Regions from separate parts of the Rhizobium sp. GW821-FHT14E12 genome, predicted to be linked through region 2. Evidence: predicted binding sites of a transcription regulator. Region 2 holds the regulator's gene; each other region holds the start of a gene.
The links. Region 2 encodes PhoB, which activates phosphate uptake and scavenging genes when phosphate is short. Its sites were predicted from a motif close to TGTCATNNANCTGTCAT; they were not measured.
Positions count from the first base shown of each region.

Region 1: the regulator PhoB is predicted to act here: its motif matches at 2,163-2,179, upstream of AC1RO0_RS01490 (esterase-like activity of phytase family protein).
Region 3: the regulator PhoB is predicted to act here: its motif matches at 3,023-3,039, upstream of AC1RO0_RS07385 (phospholipase C).

Region 1 covers NZ_JBXAPH010000001.1:293,800-299,716, forward strand. Annotated here, with positions in the region: gene parE (DNA topoisomerase IV subunit B) at 28-2,097, shown strand; gene AC1RO0_RS01490 (esterase-like activity of phytase family protein) at 2,242-3,375, shown strand; gene AC1RO0_RS01495 (AI-2E family transporter) at 3,518-4,696, shown strand; gene AC1RO0_RS01500 (GNAT family N-acetyltransferase) at 4,708-5,109, opposite strand; gene AC1RO0_RS01505 (DUF2336 domain-containing protein) at 5,203-5,917, opposite strand, start outside.
Region 2 covers NZ_JBXAPH010000006.1:221,056-226,972, forward strand. Annotated here, with positions in the region: gene argF (ornithine carbamoyltransferase) at 1-265, opposite strand, end outside; gene AC1RO0_RS22090 (aspartate aminotransferase family protein) at 337-1,536, opposite strand; gene AC1RO0_RS22095 (GcrA family cell cycle regulator) at 1,964-2,500, shown strand; gene phoB (phosphate regulon transcriptional regulator PhoB) at 2,589-3,272, opposite strand; gene phoU (phosphate signaling complex protein PhoU) at 3,305-4,018, opposite strand; gene pstB (phosphate ABC transporter ATP-binding protein PstB) at 4,070-4,885, opposite strand; gene pstA (phosphate ABC transporter permease PstA) at 4,900-5,917, opposite strand, start outside.
Region 3 covers NZ_JBXAPH010000001.1:1,498,404-1,504,320, forward strand. Annotated here, with positions in the region: gene AC1RO0_RS07370 (CobW family GTP-binding protein) at 1-844, shown strand, start outside; gene AC1RO0_RS07375 (WD40 repeat domain-containing protein) at 844-1,833, shown strand; gene cysE (serine O-acetyltransferase) at 1,850-2,665, shown strand; gene AC1RO0_RS07385 (phospholipase C) at 3,129-4,757, shown strand; gene AC1RO0_RS07390 (cytochrome-c peroxidase) at 4,778-5,917, shown strand, end outside.

The DNA.
Region 1 (5,917 bases), on a different contig from region 2:
CCTTCAAGGATAAATCTGAACAGCTCCATGGATAACAGCAACGATCTCTTCTCCGGACTGCCGGTTTCGCCGAAGCCCGAAACGGCGGAAAAGCCGGCCGCAAAGGTTGAAAGCCCTGCGGCCGCTCCTGCCCCTGCCCCGCGCGCAGTTCCGACAACCTCGTCCGCCGAGGAATACGGTGCGAATTCGATCCGCGTCCTCGAAGGGCTCGAACCGGTGCGTATGCGCCCCGGCATGTATATCGGCGGCACCGACGAGAAAGCGCTGCATCATCTCTTCGCCGAAGTCATCGACAACTCCATGGACGAGGCCGTTGCCGGTCACGCCGATTTCATCGAAGTGCATCTCGACCAGCGCGGTTACCTGACTGTCACCGATAACGGCCGTGGCATTCCGGTTGAAAACCATCCGCAGGTGCCGGGCAAATCGACGCTTGAGGTCATCATGACCAAGCTGCATGCCGGCGGCAAGTTCGACGGCAAGGCCTACGAGACCTCTGGCGGTCTGCACGGCGTTGGCGTTTCCGTCGTCAATGCGCTCTCCGACGATCTCGAAGTCGAGGTTGCCCGCAACCGCAAGCTCTATCGCCAGCGCTTTTCGCGCGGTGTGCCGCAGGGCGGCCTTGAAGAGTTGGGCGATGTCCATAACCGCCGCGGCACCCGTGTTCGTTTCCACCCTGATCCGCAGATCTTCGGCGATCACGCCAAGTTCGATCCGGCCCGCGTTTTCCGCATGGCCCGCTCCAAGGCCTATCTCTTCGGCGGCGTCGAAATCCGCTGGAGTTGTGATCCGGAATTGGCGCCGGCAGGCTCGGATATTCCCGACAAGGCCGTCTTCCATTTCCCCGGCGGCCTGAAGGATTATCTCAAGGCGACGATGGGCAACGAGTTCACCGTCACCCGCGAAATATTCTCCGGCAAGTCGGAGAAGGGAACCGGCCATGGCTCACTGGAATGGGCGATCACCTGGTATGGCGGCGACCCGCAGGTTCATTCCTATTGCAACACCATCCCCACCCCCGAAGGCGGCACGCACGAGGCCGGCCTGCGCATCGCGCTGACCAAGGGGCTGAAGAATTATGCCGAGCTGACGCAGAACAAGCGCGCCGCCGGCATTACCACCGACGACGTGATGATCTCCGGTGTCGGCATGCTGTCCATCTTCATTCGTGAGCCGGAATTCGTCGGCCAGACCAAGGACAGGCTTGCGACCGTCGAGGCGCAGCGCATCGTTGAAAACGCGTTGCGCGATCCCTTCGATCACTATCTCACCGACAATCCGACAGAAGCCGAAAAGCTGCTGGAATGGGTGATCGAACGTTCCGAGGAGCGGCTGCGCCGGCGTAAGGAGAAGGAAGTCAATCGCAAGACGGCCGTGCGTAAACTGCGCCTGCCCGGCAAGCTTGCCGATTGTTCGCAGAACACCGCCGAAGGCGCCGAACTCTTTCTCGTCGAAGGTGATTCTGCTGGCGGCTCCGCCAAGCAGGCGCGCAACCGCATGAACCAGGCGATCCTGCCGCTGCGCGGCAAGATCCTCAACGTCGCCAGCGCCGGCCGCGAAAAGCTCTCCGCCAACCAGCAGATTTCCGATCTGGTTCAGGCGCTCGGTTGCGGCACGCGCTCGAAATATCGCGAGGAAGACCTTCGCTATCAGCGCATCGTCGTCATGACCGATGCCGACGTCGATGGCGCTCATATCGCCTCGCTGCTGATCACCTTCTTCTATCAGGAAATGCCCGAGCTGGTTCGTGGCGGCCACCTCTTCCTGGCCGTGCCGCCGCTCTACAAAATCACGCAGGGCTCGAAATCCATCTATGCCCGCGACGACGCCCATCGGCTGGAGCTGATGGAGAGCGATTTCAAGGGCAAGGGCAAGGTCGAAATCAGCCGATTCAAAGGCTTGGGCGAAATGCTTCCCGCTCAGCTTAAGGAAACGACGATGGACCCTTCCAAGCGTACGCTGTTGCGCGTCGTGATCGACGAGGTGGATTTCGAAGGCACGCGCGACGCCGTCGACAACCTCATGGGCACCAAACCCGAGGCCCGCTTCCGCTTCATCCAGGAACGCGCGGCATTTGCGGAAAATCTGGATATCTGACAGCCGCGCTTCGGCGGCTGCGGCAAAATCGATTTCCCGATATTTTTAGGGCATGGAGCGCGATCCGTAACGAAAGCGTCATGGTCGGATGCATAGATGCGGCGCGAACCCGCCAGCTCATGATCCGGATGTAACGATATCGCCATGATGAAGCCCTTCCTGCCGACCGCCGCTCTTGCCCTTCTTCTCTGCACCACCGCCCGCGCCGCCGATATCGGTGCGGTTGTTGACGTGCCCTGCCCCTTCGGCGACTGCAAGGCCGGTATCAGTCTCTCCTATCTCGGTGAGTACGACATTCCGACGGGCTTCGTGGAAAACGGCGTCGAGGTCGGCGGTCTCTCCGGTATCGATTTCGATCCCTCGACCGGTCACTATATCTCGATCAGCGACGACCGTTCCGAAAGGGCACCGGCTCGCTTCTACGATCTCGACATCGATGTCGGCGCCGACGGCCTCAAGGGCGTGACGGTGCTCGATCATGTGACGCTGAAGGACAAGAACGGTCAGCCTTTCGCGTTCCGCACGGTTGATTCCGAATCGATCCGCATCGGCAAGGACGGCATCTATTGGAGCAGCGAAGGCGACGGCAAGCAGCTGTTGCCGCCATTCGTGCGCGTCGCCAATCGCGATGGCAGCTTCGTGCGAGAATTGCCTTTGCCCGAAGGCTTTGCCCCCACCGCCGACAAGAGCACGGGTATCCGCGATAACCTCGCCTTCGAGGGTCTGACGTTCCTCACCAGTGGCGATCTTCTCGTCGGCATGGAGTCCGCACTTTATCAGGACGGGCCGATGACGACGCTGACCAATGGCACGCTTGCCCGCATCATCCGTTACGATGCGGCCACGGGCGAACAGAAAGCGCAATATGTCTATCCGATATCACCGATCCCGCAGGCGCCGGCCAAGCCCGGTGGCTGGAACGATTTCGGCATGTCGGAAATCCTGGCGCTGGATGACCGGCATGGGCTGTCGGTCGAGCGTGGCTATGCGCAGGATATCGGCAACTCGGTGGTCATCAACATGTTCGATCTCGACGGCGCAACCGATGTTTCCGCGATCCCATCGCTCGCAAAGACCGATCAGCGCATCGTGCCGGTACGCAAAACCCAGGTCATGGATTTGCGCGCGCTGGGCCTCGCACCCGACAATATCGAAGGTGTCACCTTCGGCAAGGCAAAGGACGGCACGGATGTGCTGATCTTTGTTGCCGACAATAATTTCAATCCGACGCAGAAGACCCAGTTCTTCGCCTTCAAGGTTCTTCGTCGGCCATCTTAACGCCAGTCGTCTCTTGCCCGCATTGGTAGTCGTCTTGCCGTCATGACAACGGATTATATAGGCTTTCGGGTTGCGGCCCTTGAATCGGCCTAGATCATGGCCCATAACCGGTTGATCGAATAAAAAAGGTAAAACAAGTCCGGTGGGTGTATTCGAACGTCAAAAGCAGAGGGAACCACGGTGGCTGGGGCCTACCGCGCCTTCACGCATGGCCCTTATTCCGTCCATTTCGGCGGCACGCTGGCTGCTGATCCTGATTGCCGCGGCCGGCATTTATTTCTTCTACGGCTTCCTGATCCCTGTGCTGGCAGCGGCCGTGATAGGTTTTGCCACCTGGCCGCTCTACAGCGACCTTCTGCGCCGCACCGGCGGCAACACGACGCTCGCCGCCGCCATTGCCATTGCCTTTATCGTCACCTTCCTGGTGCTGCCAATCGTGCTTTCCGCCATCTATATGGCTGGCGAGGTGCGCGAATGGTTTGGCTGGGCCGTGCATGTCAACCGCGACGGCGCTCCGCCGCCGCAGTGGATTCTGGCGCTGCCGATGGTCGGCTCCTGGCTTGGCGATCAGTGGACGCAGTATATTGGTAGCCCCGGTTCCATCGGCGAATTGGCGCAACTCATCAGCGGCGCGCATATCGGCAATATCTACCGCGCGGTGCTTGCCGCCGGTGGCGGTGCCTTTCATGTCATTCTGACCTTGCTTTTCATGCTGATCGCGTTGTTTTTCATATACCGCGACGGCTCGATGTTCGTCCGCCAGGTCGATCTGTTGGGCGAACGCATCCTGCCGAACCGCTGGGAGCGCATTTCCCGCGTCGTGCCGGCGACGATCAGTTCCACGGTCATGGGCATGACGCTGATCGCCATCGGCGAAGGCATCGTGCTTGGCGTTGCCTATTGGATTGCGGGAGCGCCATCGGCGATCACGCTCGGTGTTCTCACTGGTGTCATGGCGCTGGTGCCGGGCGGTGCGCCGCTCTCCATGTCGCTCGTCTCCATCTACCTTGTCGCCAGCGGTTCGCTATGGGCGGGTATCGCCCTGTTTGTCTGGGGCACAGTCGAACTCTTCATCGTCGACAAGACGTTGCGGCCGAAGCTCGTCGGCGGGCCGATCAAGCTGCCCTTCCTGCCGACCTTTTTCGGCCTTGTCGGTGGCGTCAAGACCATGGGGTTCCTCGGCCTCTTCATCGGCCCGGTGCTGATGGCCATCATCGTCGCGATCTGGCGCGAGTGGATTCGTGAGGCCGAGCTGACAGAGGAACAGCACGCCCAAGAGCCGGAACTGCAATTGAAAATCCGGGATGGTTCCGAAGGCTGATCAGATCCTGCCTACGGGGACAGGGTCTTTTCCATGAACAGGCTGAGCGGATCGGGTTTGTACTCGCCGAATGGTTCGATCTCCACATAGCCGAACTTGCGGTAGAGAGCGATGGCTTCCGGCTGGTATATCCCGGTTTCCAGCCGCACCGCCGTCAGCTTCCGTTCCGCCGCCGTCCCTTCAAGCACGTCCATCAGCCTTAGAGCGACCTTTTGTCCCCTGGCGATCGGATCGACGAACATGCGCTTGATCTCGGCCGTGCCATCACCCGCCTCGACCAGCGAGCAGCAGCCGACGATATCGCCATCCAGCCGCGCAACCCAGAAGGTCACTTCCGGGTTTTCCAATGAGCTCAGATCTAGCAGGTGGTTGCTCTCGGCAGGATAGAGCGATTCGGCATAGGCGCTCGACATGTCGAGGAGACGGATAACACCGTCCTGGCGCGGTGGTTCAACGGCAATGGTCAGCAAAAGTCATATCCTGAAAACTTTGATCGCTGATCAATATCACGCTGCCGCGAGAGCCGCCAGCGCTGCAAAACTCCGCGCAGTCTGCCGCCGTTCGGCATTGGCGAGCTTCTCCACCATGTCCAGTAGCTGTATCGCCGCGCCGGGAGACCGCTCCGCGACATGGAATTTGCGCATCAACCGGACCGAGACATTTTCCAGCATGCTGCCGCCCGATGCCTGTGATGCCTCCCGCCAGATCAGGGTCGCCTCGACGAAGACAACGCTGATATCGCGCGGCAGGCCAGCGGATTCATAAAGCGCGCGCACGGCATAGACACGTCCGGTCGACAGGATCGAACGCACCCGCCGCTCGCCGCAGCCGGAAAGGTTCGTAATCGCGCCGGCAAAGAAATCGACCTTGCCGGAACAAAGCGCGTGCATCAGGAAAGCCGGCGTCAGCCAGCCGGACTGACGCAGATGTTCGGCCAGATCCGGAATATCGTCATGCTGAACCGATCCGGCGATCGAGACCGTCGCGGTCTCGCTGGCCTCACGGGTAATATGCTGCAGCCGGCCGGTGCCGATCGTCGCCTGGATAAGGCTGGAGCCCGCCAACGCTGCGCAAACATGCCGCATCAGCAGGTGGCGGACATCCGAAGGCAGGGCGTCGCGGGCAAGAAGCAGGCCACGAATCTCCGCGTGATCGCCGAGCCGCTCGGCAATGCGTTTCAGCGAGGCGCGCGACAATGAGGCGGCATCGTTTTCCAGCAGG
Region 2 (5,917 bases):
CGATCGTCTCAGCCCGGCCAAGCTGCATCTCGGTGCCTGACAGGAACAACGTCTCGCCACCGAGCTGGCGCATGCCGACATCGAAGGAAACGCGGGTTCGGGTGGAGGGTTTCTCGAAGATCATCGCCAGCATCTTGCCGGCAAGCGGCTTGTCGGCCGTGCCCGCCTTTAGCGCCTGCTTTCGCACGATGGCATCATCGATGATGCTGCGCAGATCGGCAGCCGCGACGGCCGAGAGATCGAGAAAGTGTTTCGGAGAAGCCATGTTCCTACCTGTACTCTAGAAAACAACAACGCCCGCGTGGGGCAGAAACGCCCCGACAGCGGGCGCTGGATTTAGGCCGACTTTTTGACGCGAGCGGCGCGCACGGATTCTGCCGCGCGTTCGATGCGGGCAATGCCTTCGCGCGCTTCCTCTGCAGTCACCACCAGCGGCGGCAGCAGACGGATGACGTTGTCGCCGGCCGGCACGCCCAAAAGATGCTCGGCGCGGATTGCCTGCAACAGCTCCGCCTGCGGAATGGCAGCCTTGATGCCGAGCATCAGGCCCTCGCCGCGGACATCCTCGATGATATCGGGGAAACGATCCTGAAGCGAAGCCAGGCCCTGGCGGAAGACCAGTGCGATGTCGCGCACATGCTGCAGGAAGCCATCAGCCAGCACGATATCGAGCACGGCATTGCCGACTGCCATGGCGAGCGGATTGCCGCCATAGGTCGAGCCATGCGTGCCGGCCTTCATGCCCGAAGCGGCTTCCGCCGTCGCAAGGCAGGCACCGAGCGGGAAACCGCCGCCGATACCCTTGGCCACGGCCATGATGTCGGGCGTGACGCCGGACCATTCATGGGCAAAGAGCTTGCCGGTACGGCCGACGCCGCACTGGACCTCGTCAAGGATCAGAAGAAGGCCATGCTCGTCGCAGATCTGGCGCAGGCCGCGCAGGAACTCGTTGGTCGCGGGGCGGATGCCGCCCTCGCCCTGCACGGGCTCAATGAGAATCCCGGCCGTCGCATCGGTGACAGCGGCACGCACGGCGTCGAGATCGCCGAAGGGCACCTGGTCGAAGCCCGGTGCCTTCGGGCCGAAACCTTCGAGATACTTCTCCTGTCCGCCGGCGGCGATCGTCGCGATCGTGCGGCCGTGGAAGGCACCTTCGAAGGTGATGATATGGAATTTCTCGGGATGGCCCTTGGAGAACTGGTAGCGCCGCGCCGTCTTGATCGCGCATTCCAGCGCCTCGGCACCGGAATTGGTGAAGAACACCTTGTCGGCAAAGGTGGCTTCCGTCAGGCGCTTCGACAACTTCTCCTGGCCCGGCACCTCATAGAGGTTCGACAGGTGCCAGACCTTATCGGCCTGCGCCTTCAGTTCCGCAACCAGATGGGGATGTGCATGGCCAAGCGAATTCACCGCAACACCGGCGGCGAAATCGAGATAGCGCTCGCCTGTCTCCGTGAACAGCCATACGCCCTCTCCTCGCTCAAACCGCAGCGGAGCACGCATATAGGTGTCATAAAGCGGCGCGGTTTCAGCCATGGCCCGTATCTCCTCGATCACAACTTTTAGGGCCAATCGTTTCCTTCAAGTGAAACGGGCCCGGAAAAATCAAAAATGCCGCCTTGCGGCGGCTGAGGCACTATTGATGTTTTGCACCGCAATGTCAACAAAACAGGCGATTTAGCAGGCGCGGCAGAGCGCCTCTCGACGAGAGGTATGTCTTCAACTGCTAATATTGCAAAAATGCCACGCTTGGACAAGCAAGTTGGGGAAAACCCCGAAATCGATTCCCCAGGAATCATGCGTGTCTTGTCACGGAGTCAGCCTCACACTAGGTTAAACCCCAATTACTAGACTGCATGCGGCGGAACTAGTCACCACAATTTTTAAGCGTTTCGCGCCTCGCCCTAATGCGAGGCAATGGTGAAGGATTCTGCCATCGGAAACGCGACAGCGGAGACAGGGCATGAATTGGACAGACGAACGCGTCGAGAAGCTGAAGAAGCTGTGGTCCGAGGGTTTGAGCGCGAGCCAGATCGCGGCGCAGCTTGGTGGTGTCAGTCGTAACGCCGTCATCGGCAAGGTGCATCGCTTGAGCCTGCCGGGCCGAGCGAAGGCCGGCGGCACGGCGACGGCCGCCCGAGCGCAGAAGCGCAACACCTCGGCGCCGCGCGCACCGAACTACGCCTCGCGCGTTGCAACCCGCACGGTTACCCGTCAGCAGGGCGCGACGATGCTCAAGGAAGAAGTCGAGATCGATACGGTCAATGAGATCGAATATCGTCCGGCCGCCAATGTGGTTGTTCCGATTTCGCGCCGCCTCGGCCTGACGGAACTCACCGAGCGCACCTGCAAGTGGCCGGTCGGCGATCCGCTGAAGGATGACTTCCATTTCTGCGGCAACGACAGCCCGGATGCATCGCCCTATTGCGGCTACCATCAGCGCATGGCCTACCAGCCGGTGCATGAACGGCGCCGGCCGGCGGCTCAACCCCGCGGTTGAGATGCCCCATAGCCGAAATGAAAGAAACGGGCCGAAAGGCCCGTTTTCTGTTTCCGCCGCTATGTTGGATGACTGACCGGTTTCCCGCTCAGGCTTCCATGGAATAACCCGCGCCGCGAACGGTGCGGATGACATCCTGCATATTGGAGAAGTTCAGCGCCTTGCGCAGACGTCCGACATGGACGTCGACGGTGCGTTCGTCGACATAGATGTCATGTCCCCAGACACCGTCGAGGAGCTGCGACCGCGAGAAGACGCGGCTCGGCGAAGCCATCAGGAATTCCAGCAGGCGGAATTCGGTCGGCCCCAACCGCACTTCGCGGCTCTTGCGGTGAACGCGATGGGTCTCGCGGTCCAGTTCGATGTCGCCACAGCGCAACACCGTGGAGAGAACCTCCGGACGGGCGCGACGCAGCATCGCCTTGACGCGAGCCATCAGCTCCGGCGTCGAGAACGGCTTGACGACATAATCGTCCGCGCCGGTGGAAAGGCCGCGCACGCGCTCGCTTTCCTCGCCGCGGGCGGTGAGCATGATGATCGGCAGGCGCTCGGTCTCCGGCCGCATGCGCAGCCGGCGGCAGAGTTCGATACCGGACACGCCGGGGAGCATCCAGTCAAGGATCAGAAGATCGGGGATGCGCTCCTGGAGGCGAAGCTCGGCTTCGTCGCCTCTCAGAATGGTGTCGACCTCGAAGCCTTCAGCCTCAAGATTATAGCGCAGCAGAACGCTGAGCGCTTCTTCGTCTTCTACAACAGCAACTCTCGGAACCATGCGTCTCTGGTCTCCTTTTCTTGGCGTCTTCGTTATTCCGTCACCGCACCGACGGTGTTGGCGGTATCGTCTTTCGGGCGCTCGCCTTCCGGCTGGCTGCCGGTCGCCATGTAATAGATCGTCTCGGCGATGTTGGTGGCATGGTCGCCGATGCGCTCGATGTTCTTGGCGCAGAAGAGAAGATGCGTGCAGGTGGTGATGTTGCGCGGATCTTCCATCATGTAGGTCAGCATCTCGCGGAAGAGCGAGGTGTACATCGCATCGATTTCCTCGTCGCGCTCACGGATCGAGACGGCCTTGTCGGGCGAACGGGTCGTGTAGACGTCGAGCACTTCCTTGAGCTGGCTGAGCGCCAGTTCGGAAAGATGCTCGATGCCGCGCGCCAGGCGGCGCGGAACACCGTGGCCCTGCACGGCGATGACGCGCTTGGCGGTGTTCTTGCCGAGGTCGCCGACGCGCTCCAGATCGGCGGCGATGCGAATGGAGCCCATGATTTCGCGCAGGTCGGCCGCCATCGGCTGGCGACGCGCGATGGTGACGATCGCCTTGTCGCCGACTTCGCGTTCGGCGTGGTCGAGGACGACGTCGTCGGAAATGACCTTCTGTGCAAGGGCGGCATCGCCATGCACCAGGGCGCGGACGCTGTCGCTGACCATCTGCTCCGCCAGACCGCCCATTTCCGCAATGCGGCGCGTCAGGAACTTCAGGTCTTCGTCATAGGCAGAGAGAATGTGAGTGGAGACCATTTTTCTATCCTCAGGGTGAAACGTGTGAAGGGAGCCGCGCGCGGGATATCATCAACCAAAACGGCCCATGATGTAATCCTGCGTGCGGAAATCGTCGGGATTGGTGAACATCTTATCGGTATCGTTCTCCTCGACCAAATGGCCGAGGTGAAACATTGCGGTGCGTTGCGAGACGCGGGCGGCCTGCTGCATGGAATGCGTCACGATGACGATCGTGAAGTTTTCCCGCAGCTCGTGAATCAGTTCCTCGACCTTGGCCGTGGCGATGGGATCGAGCGCCGAGCACGGCTCGTCCATGAGAATGACTTCCGGGCTGACGGCGACGGCGCGGGCGATGCAGAGGCGCTGCTGCTGGCCGCCCGACAGGCTGGTGCCGGCTTCCAGCAGCCGGTCCTTCACCTCGCCCCAGAGACCGGCCTTCTGCAGGCTGGTTTCGACGATATGGTCGAGATCGGCCTTGGAGCGATGCAGCCCATGGATACGCGGGCCGTAGGCGACGTTCTCGTAGATCGACTTCGGGAAGGGATTGGGCTTTTGGAACACCATGCCGACGCGAGCACGCAGCTCCACGACATCGATGGCGCTGTCATAGATATCCTGATCGTCGAGCGTGATCTTGCCGGTGACGCGGCAGGTATCGATCGTGTCGTTCATCCGGTTCAAGCAGCGCAAGAAGGTGGATTTGCCGCAGCCGGAAGGGCCGATCAGCGCGGTGACCGTATTGACGCGGATGTTCAGGTCCACACCGAACAGGGCGCGCTTGTCACCATAATAGACCGAGACGTCCTGGCCGATCATCTTGTAGGGGATCGTCGTCATCTTCCTGGCCAATGCCTTCTCGCCTGCGGCTTCCGTCATCATGTTCATTCCGTCTTCTCCCTCTACCAGCGCCGCTCGAAGCGACGGCGCAGCAAGATGGCTCCGATGTTCATCGCAACAAGGAAGAAGAGCAGGACGATAATGGCCCCGGAGGTTCGCTCGACAAAGGCACGCTCGGCTTCGCTCGCCCACATGTAGATCTGCACCGGCAGGGCGGTCGCCGGATCGAGCGGCGACGTCGGATAATTGGCGACGAAGGCGACCATGCCGATCAAGAGCAGCGGCGCGGTTTCGCCGAGCGCATGCGCCAGCCCGAGGATCGTGCCGGTCAGGATGCCCGGCATGGCGAGCGGAAGGACATGGTGGAACACCACCTGCATGCGCGAGGCGCCGAGACCAAGCGCTGCGCTGCGGATCGACGGCGGCACGGCGCGCAGCGCCGAGCGCGTGGCGATGATGATCATCGGCAGCGTCATCAGGCTCAGCACCAGCCCGCCGACCAGCGAAGCCGAGCGCGGCAGGCCCATGACATTGATGAAGACCGAGAGGCCGAGCAGACCGTAGACGATCGACGGCACAGCGGCGAGATTGTTGATATTGACCTCGATCAGGTCCGTCAGCCGGTTCTTCGGCGCGAATTCCTCGAGATAGATCGAGGCGGCGACGCCGACCGGCAGTGCCAGCACCAGCACGGTGAGCATCAGATAGAGCGAACCGATCAGCGCGACGCCGAGGCCGGCCGCTTCCGGACGGCTGGAATTGCCGGACAGGAACAGGCCGCTGTTGAACGCCTTATGGAGCGCGCCGCTGGCGGTAAGCTGCTTCATCCAGCCGAGCTGCCGGTCGGAGACCTTGCGGTCCGTCTCATTCGCCGTCAGGTCAATCTGCCCCTTGTTGGCGGAATCGATATTGGCGCCGGCAAGCAGCGTGATCTTCACCGTTTTCCCGATGATGGAGGGGTCGGCCATGACCTTGTCGCGCAGCACGCTCCGCGCACTGTCCGAGACCATCGCCGTTGCCTCACGCACGAGCACGCGATTGGCGGGATCGATGTCGAGCGCCTTCACCAGGGCATCGCGG
Region 3 (5,917 bases), on a different contig from region 2:
CCGCCCCGGCCGTTTCGACGGTATCATTGTCGAGACCACCGGCCTTGCCGATCCGGTTCCCGTTGCCCAGACCTTCTTCATGGACGACGATGTCCGCGCCAAGACCGAACTCGATGCCGTGGTCGCGCTTGTCGACGCCAAGCATCTGCCGCTGCGCTTGAAGGATAGCCGCGAGGCCGAAGACCAGATCGCCTTTGCCGACGTCGTCGTCATCAACAAGTCGGATCTCGTGTCTTCGGAAGAACTGGCGCAGATCGAAGACATCGTCCGCGCCATCAACCCGGCCGCCCGCGTCTACAAGACCACCCGCTCCGGCGTCGATCTCGCCCGCGTCCTCAACCAGGGTGCCTTCAACCTCGAGCGTGCGCTCGAAAACGATCCGCATTTCCTCGACCAGGGCCATGACGATCATGTCTGCGGCCCGGATTGCGGCCATGACCATCACGACCATGATCACCATCATCATGATCATGACCACCACGATCATCGTCACCATGATCACGATCATGGCCATCATCACCATGCCCCTTCGCCCATTCATGACGTGACGGTGCAGTCGGTGTCGCTGCGCGGCGGCGAGATGAACCCGGATCGTTTCTTCCCGTGGATCCAGAAGGTCACCCAGACCGACGGCCCGAAGATCCTTCGCCTCAAGGGCATCATCGCCTTCAAGGACGACCCCGAGCGCTATGTCGTCCAAGGCGTGCACATGATCATCGAAGGCGACCACCAGCGCGCCTGGAAAGATGGCGAGAAGCATGAGAGCCGCCTGGTCTTCATTGGCCGCGAACTCGACCGCGAAAAGCTGGAAAAGAGCTTCAAGGCCTGCGAGGCGACTGCCTGATGCCGACTGTCGCTCCGCTTGATATCGACGGCCACGTTCTGGCCGTCGAATTTTTAGGGGATACCCCCGTCTTCGCCAGCGCCGCCGGCACGATCCATCGGCTGGAAGGCGGGGAAAAGGTAAGCGAAGCCCATCAGGGCATGCTCACCTGTATCCGTGATCCCCATAGCAACAGCCTGATTTCCGGCGGCGAGGACGGCAAGGTCCTGCGGATCGCAGCCGATGGCGGCGTGACCGTGCTTGCCGAAGCGCCGCGCAAATGGATCACCCAGCTTGCCGCCGGCCCACAAGGCGCGGTCGCCTATGCCTATGGAAAAAGCAGCTTCGTGCGGCTTGCCGACGGCTCGACCAAGGAATTCACCGAGGAGCGCACTGTCGAAGGCCTCGCCTTCGCGCCAAAGGGTCTGCGCATCGCAGCTGCCCGCTACAATGGCGTGTCGCTGCATTGGGTCGGCATGAGCGCGCAACCGGTCAATCTGGAATGGAAGGGCGCCCATACCGGCGTCACCTTCTCGCCGGACGGTCAGTTCGTCGTCACCACCATGCAGGAAAACGCCCTGCACGGCTGGAAGCTCGATAGCAAGCCGGGTGGCGAAGCCCGACATATGCGCATGACCGGCTATCCCGCCAAGGTGAAGTCGCTCTCCTGGTCCGCCAAGGGCAAGTGGCTCGCCTCGTCCGGTGCACCAGCGGCGATCGTCTGGCCGTTCCAGAGCAAGGACGGCCCGATGGGCAAGGCGCCGCAGGAGCTCGGCACCCGCGCCAACATCATGGCAACCTCAGTCAAGTTCCATCCGGTGGAAGACATCCTGGCGATCGGCTTCATCGACGGCATGATCCTTGCCGTGCGCATCGGCGACGCCAAGGAGGCACTCTTGCGCCGTCCGGGCAAAGGTGCGATCACCTCGATGAGCTGGAGCAAATCCGGCAAGCTGCTCGCCTTTGCCTCCGAGGCCGGCGATTGCGGCGTTGTTGATATTTCCGCCTGACGAGAAAGACAGGACTATGTCCCAGACAGGTACGGCAATTGCCGGACATTCCACTGCCGCACCGGGCAGCGTCTGGGATGTGATCCGCCATGAGGCCATCGATCTGGCCGGCCGCGAACCGACACTGAAGCCGCTGCTCGCAACGCAGATCATCGCCACCCAGTCGGATGCCGAAAGCCTCGCCAATGTCCTGGTCGCCAGACTTTCCGTCGCCAAGATCGAAACCGGCGATCTGTTCGCGCTGTTTCATGATGTGCTGACGCGCCACTCCGAGATCCTGCCGGCGACAGAGGCCGACCTCGTTGCCGTCCGCACCCGCGATCCCGCCTGCACGACCTATCTGCATGCGCTGCTCAATCTCAAGGGCTTCCACGCCTTGCAGACCCATCGCATCGCCCATGCGCTCTGGACGGAAGGCCGGCCGGAAATCGCCAGCTGGTTGTCCAACCTCGCTTCGCTGGTCTTCGGGCCGGACATCCATCCGGCGGCAAAGATCGGCTCGTCCATCATGCTCGACCACGGTTCCGGCATCGTCATCGGCGAGACCGCCGTCATCGAGGATGAAGTCTCGATCCTGCAGAACGTCACGCTCGGCGGCACCGGCAAGGAAACCGGTGACCGTCATCCGAAGATCCGCCATGGCGTGATGATCGGCGCCGGCGCAAAGATCCTCGGCAATATCGAAGTCGGCGCCTTCAGCAAGGTCGCGGCCGGCAGCGTCGTTGTGAAACCCGTGCCACCCCACTGCACCGTCGCCGGCGTCCCGGCCGTGGTCGTCCGCATCCACCCCGCCGACGAGATCCCGGCCGAGACGATGGATCAGAATATCTAACTTTCAGTCGATGGAGTACTGTGGCCACCTCATCCTTCGAGGCTCCGCCCCCTTCGACAGGCTCGGGGCGCTGCGCACCTCAGGATGAGGTGGAGTGAGCTCGTCGTAACACCAAGCAGAGACCGAACGAGCGAGCCCTTGCTGCGGCTGGGCACCAAAGGTTAGCCCTCACCCTGAGGTGGGAGCAAAACGACCCTCGAAGGGCGGGGCAGCTGGAGAGCGCCAATGTCACCCGTGACATAAGGTAGCAGGTCAATCCTGCCAATTTCACCGGCACACGACACCCTTTTTCATCCCAGTAAAATCAATCACTTGGCCGCATCCCTCATGGGCGACACCACCCTATCTGAGACACACCGTCACGGAACTGTCATGTACGCTTGATAGCCCGGCATGGCTCCCTCTGCCCCGGCGCGGCGCAACCAAGCGCCAGGGCAATGCCCCCACTCGAGAGGATATCACCATGACCCGTCTTTCGCGTCGCGCCGCCCTTGCTGCCGGCAGCGCGCTTACCCTTGTTTCGCTCTGTTCCACCGCGGGCGCCGCTGACACGGCACCGCCAACGAATACCGCCACGCCGATCAAGCATCTGGTCGTCATCTTCCAGGAAAATGTCTCCTTCGACCATTATTTCGCGACCTACCCCAAGGCCGCAAACGTCGCCGGAGAGCCGGAATTCAAGGCCACCGACAACACGCCGGCCGATATCAACACGCTCGCCAATGCCGGTCTCATCGACAATAATCCGAACAAGACCAATGCAGCCAATGGCGCCGACGCCGCTGCCCCCTTCCGCCTCGACCGCACGCAGGCGGCCACGCAGTCGCAGAACCACGGCTATACCGCCGAACAGGCGGCCTACAACAACTTCGCAATGGATCTTTTCCCCGCCAATACCGGCAAGGGCACCAAGGGTGCGGCCGGCGCATTCGGCACCAAGGGCCAAGTCATGGGCTATTATGACGGCAACACCGTCACCGCCATGTGGAACTATGCCCAGCACTATGCGCTGAACGACAATTCCTTCTCCACCAATTTCGGCCCGTCGACCCCCGGCGCGCTGAACCTGATCTCCGGCCAGACCAATGGCGTCATCCTGCCGCCCGGCTACACGCTGGAGAAGGACGGCACCTATTCCAAGGGCCGCATCGTGCCCGACGGCAATGGTGGCTGGACGGCCATCAGCGACTTCGACCCGACTGGCGACGTCTGTTCCGTCGGCCAGACCGCTTTGATGTATGGCAAGAACATCGGCGACATGCTGAACCAACACCAGATCACCTGGGGCCTCTTCGAAGGCGGCTTCGACCTGACCCAGACCAACGCTGACGGTACCACCGGCTGCAAGCGCGCTACGACCTCGACCGTCACCCGGGTCAGCTACGGCGACTACATTCCGCATCACCAGCCATTTCAGTACTATGCCTCGACGGCCAACCCGACGCATGCACGTCCGTCCTCGGTCGCCGCGATCGGCACCACCGACGCCGCCAATCATCAGTATGATGTGACCGACTTCTATGCCGCTCTGAAAAACGGCAGCATGCCGACCGTCAATTTCCTAAAGGCGCCCGCCTATCAGGACGGCCATGCCGGCTATTCTGATCCGCTCGACGAGCAGGAGTTCGTGACGCAGGTGGTCAACACCGTCCAGAACTCGCCGGACTGGAAGGACACCGCGATTATCCTCCTCTACGACGACTCGGACGGCTGGTATGATCACGCACACGCGGTCGTCAATCCGTCGAAACTCGGCATCAAGGGCTATGACGTGCTGAGCGGCGACAGCTGCTCGACCGGTACGCCGCTGCCGGGCCTTAGCGGCCAGCCGGCCCAAGGCCGCTGTGGCTACGGCACGCGCCAGCCGCTGCTGGTCATCTCGCCCTACGCCAAGTCCAACTTCGTCGACCATACGCTGACCGACCAGACCTCCGTCATGCGCTTCATCGAGGATAACTGGATGGGCGGCGCACGCCTCGGCGGCGGCTCGTTCGATGCCATCTCCGGCTCGCTGAACGCCATGTTCGACTGGTCGAAGGGCGATACGCCAAAGCTGATCCTCGACACGAAGACCGGCAACAGCGCGTCCTAAGCGAAGAAAGGAGACGGACGATGTCTCTGAAATCCAATCGCCGTCTCCTGCCGCTCATCGCACTCGCGGGCGTCTCGCTCGCGGGGGCGAGCATCGGCATGGCGAACCAGCCAGCCCCCGATGCCTCCTCGACCACGAATACCTATGAGGAGACGGCGCCACTGAGCGCCGTTGCCCAGCTCGGCAAGAAACTGTTCTACGATCCCTCGCTGTCCGGCGGCGGACAGATGTCCTGTTCCACCTGTCACGATCCGAACAATCACTATGCGCCGGCCAATGAGCTTTCCGTGCAGCTTGGCGGGGCACATCTCGACCAGCCGGGCATCCGCACCGTGCCAAGCCTCGCCTACAAGATGTCGACGCCCTCCTTCTCGATCGGTGAAAGTGCCGCCGACGAGGCGGCGGAAGCGGCCCCCATGACCGAGGCGTCCGGCGTGGCGCTCGCCAATACACCGGCAGTCGTTGCCGGGCCGCTGACCGCGCAAGCCGTCGTCAAGGCCGATGCCGCCGCCGCAAACCTGGTGCCGCAAGGCGGGATGTTCTGGGATGGCCGCGTCGATTCGCTGGAGGAGCAGGCGCTGCAACCGATGATCTCGCCCTTCGAAATGGCCAATGCCGACGTAGCCACCGTCTATGCGAAGCTGAAGCAGGGCTATGGCAAGGACATCGCCGCCCTCTTCGGCAACAACGTCCTCAACGATCGGGACATGGCGATTGCCGAAGTCGGCTTCGCGCTTGCCCGCTACCAAATCGAAGAGCCCTCCTTCCATCCCTATACCAGCAAGTACGACTATTATCTGCGCGGCAAGGCGACGCTCTCAGATGCGGAACAGCGCGGGCTGAAGCTGTTCGACGACGCCAACAAGGGCAATTGCGCCTCCTGCCATCTCGACAAGACGATGGGCGACGGGCAGATGCCGAACTTCACCGATTTCGAATTCGAGGCGCTGGGCGCGCCGCGCAATCCGGATATTCCGGCCAATGCCGATCCGCATTATTACGATACCGGCATCTGCGGCCCGCTGCGCAACGACACCTATTCCGCCCAGCCGCAGAATTGCGGGCTGTTCAAGACGCCAACACTGCGCAATGTCGCCAGCCGCCGCGTCTTCTTCCACAATGGCGTCTACCGCTCGCTGGAGGATGTCACCCGCTTTTAC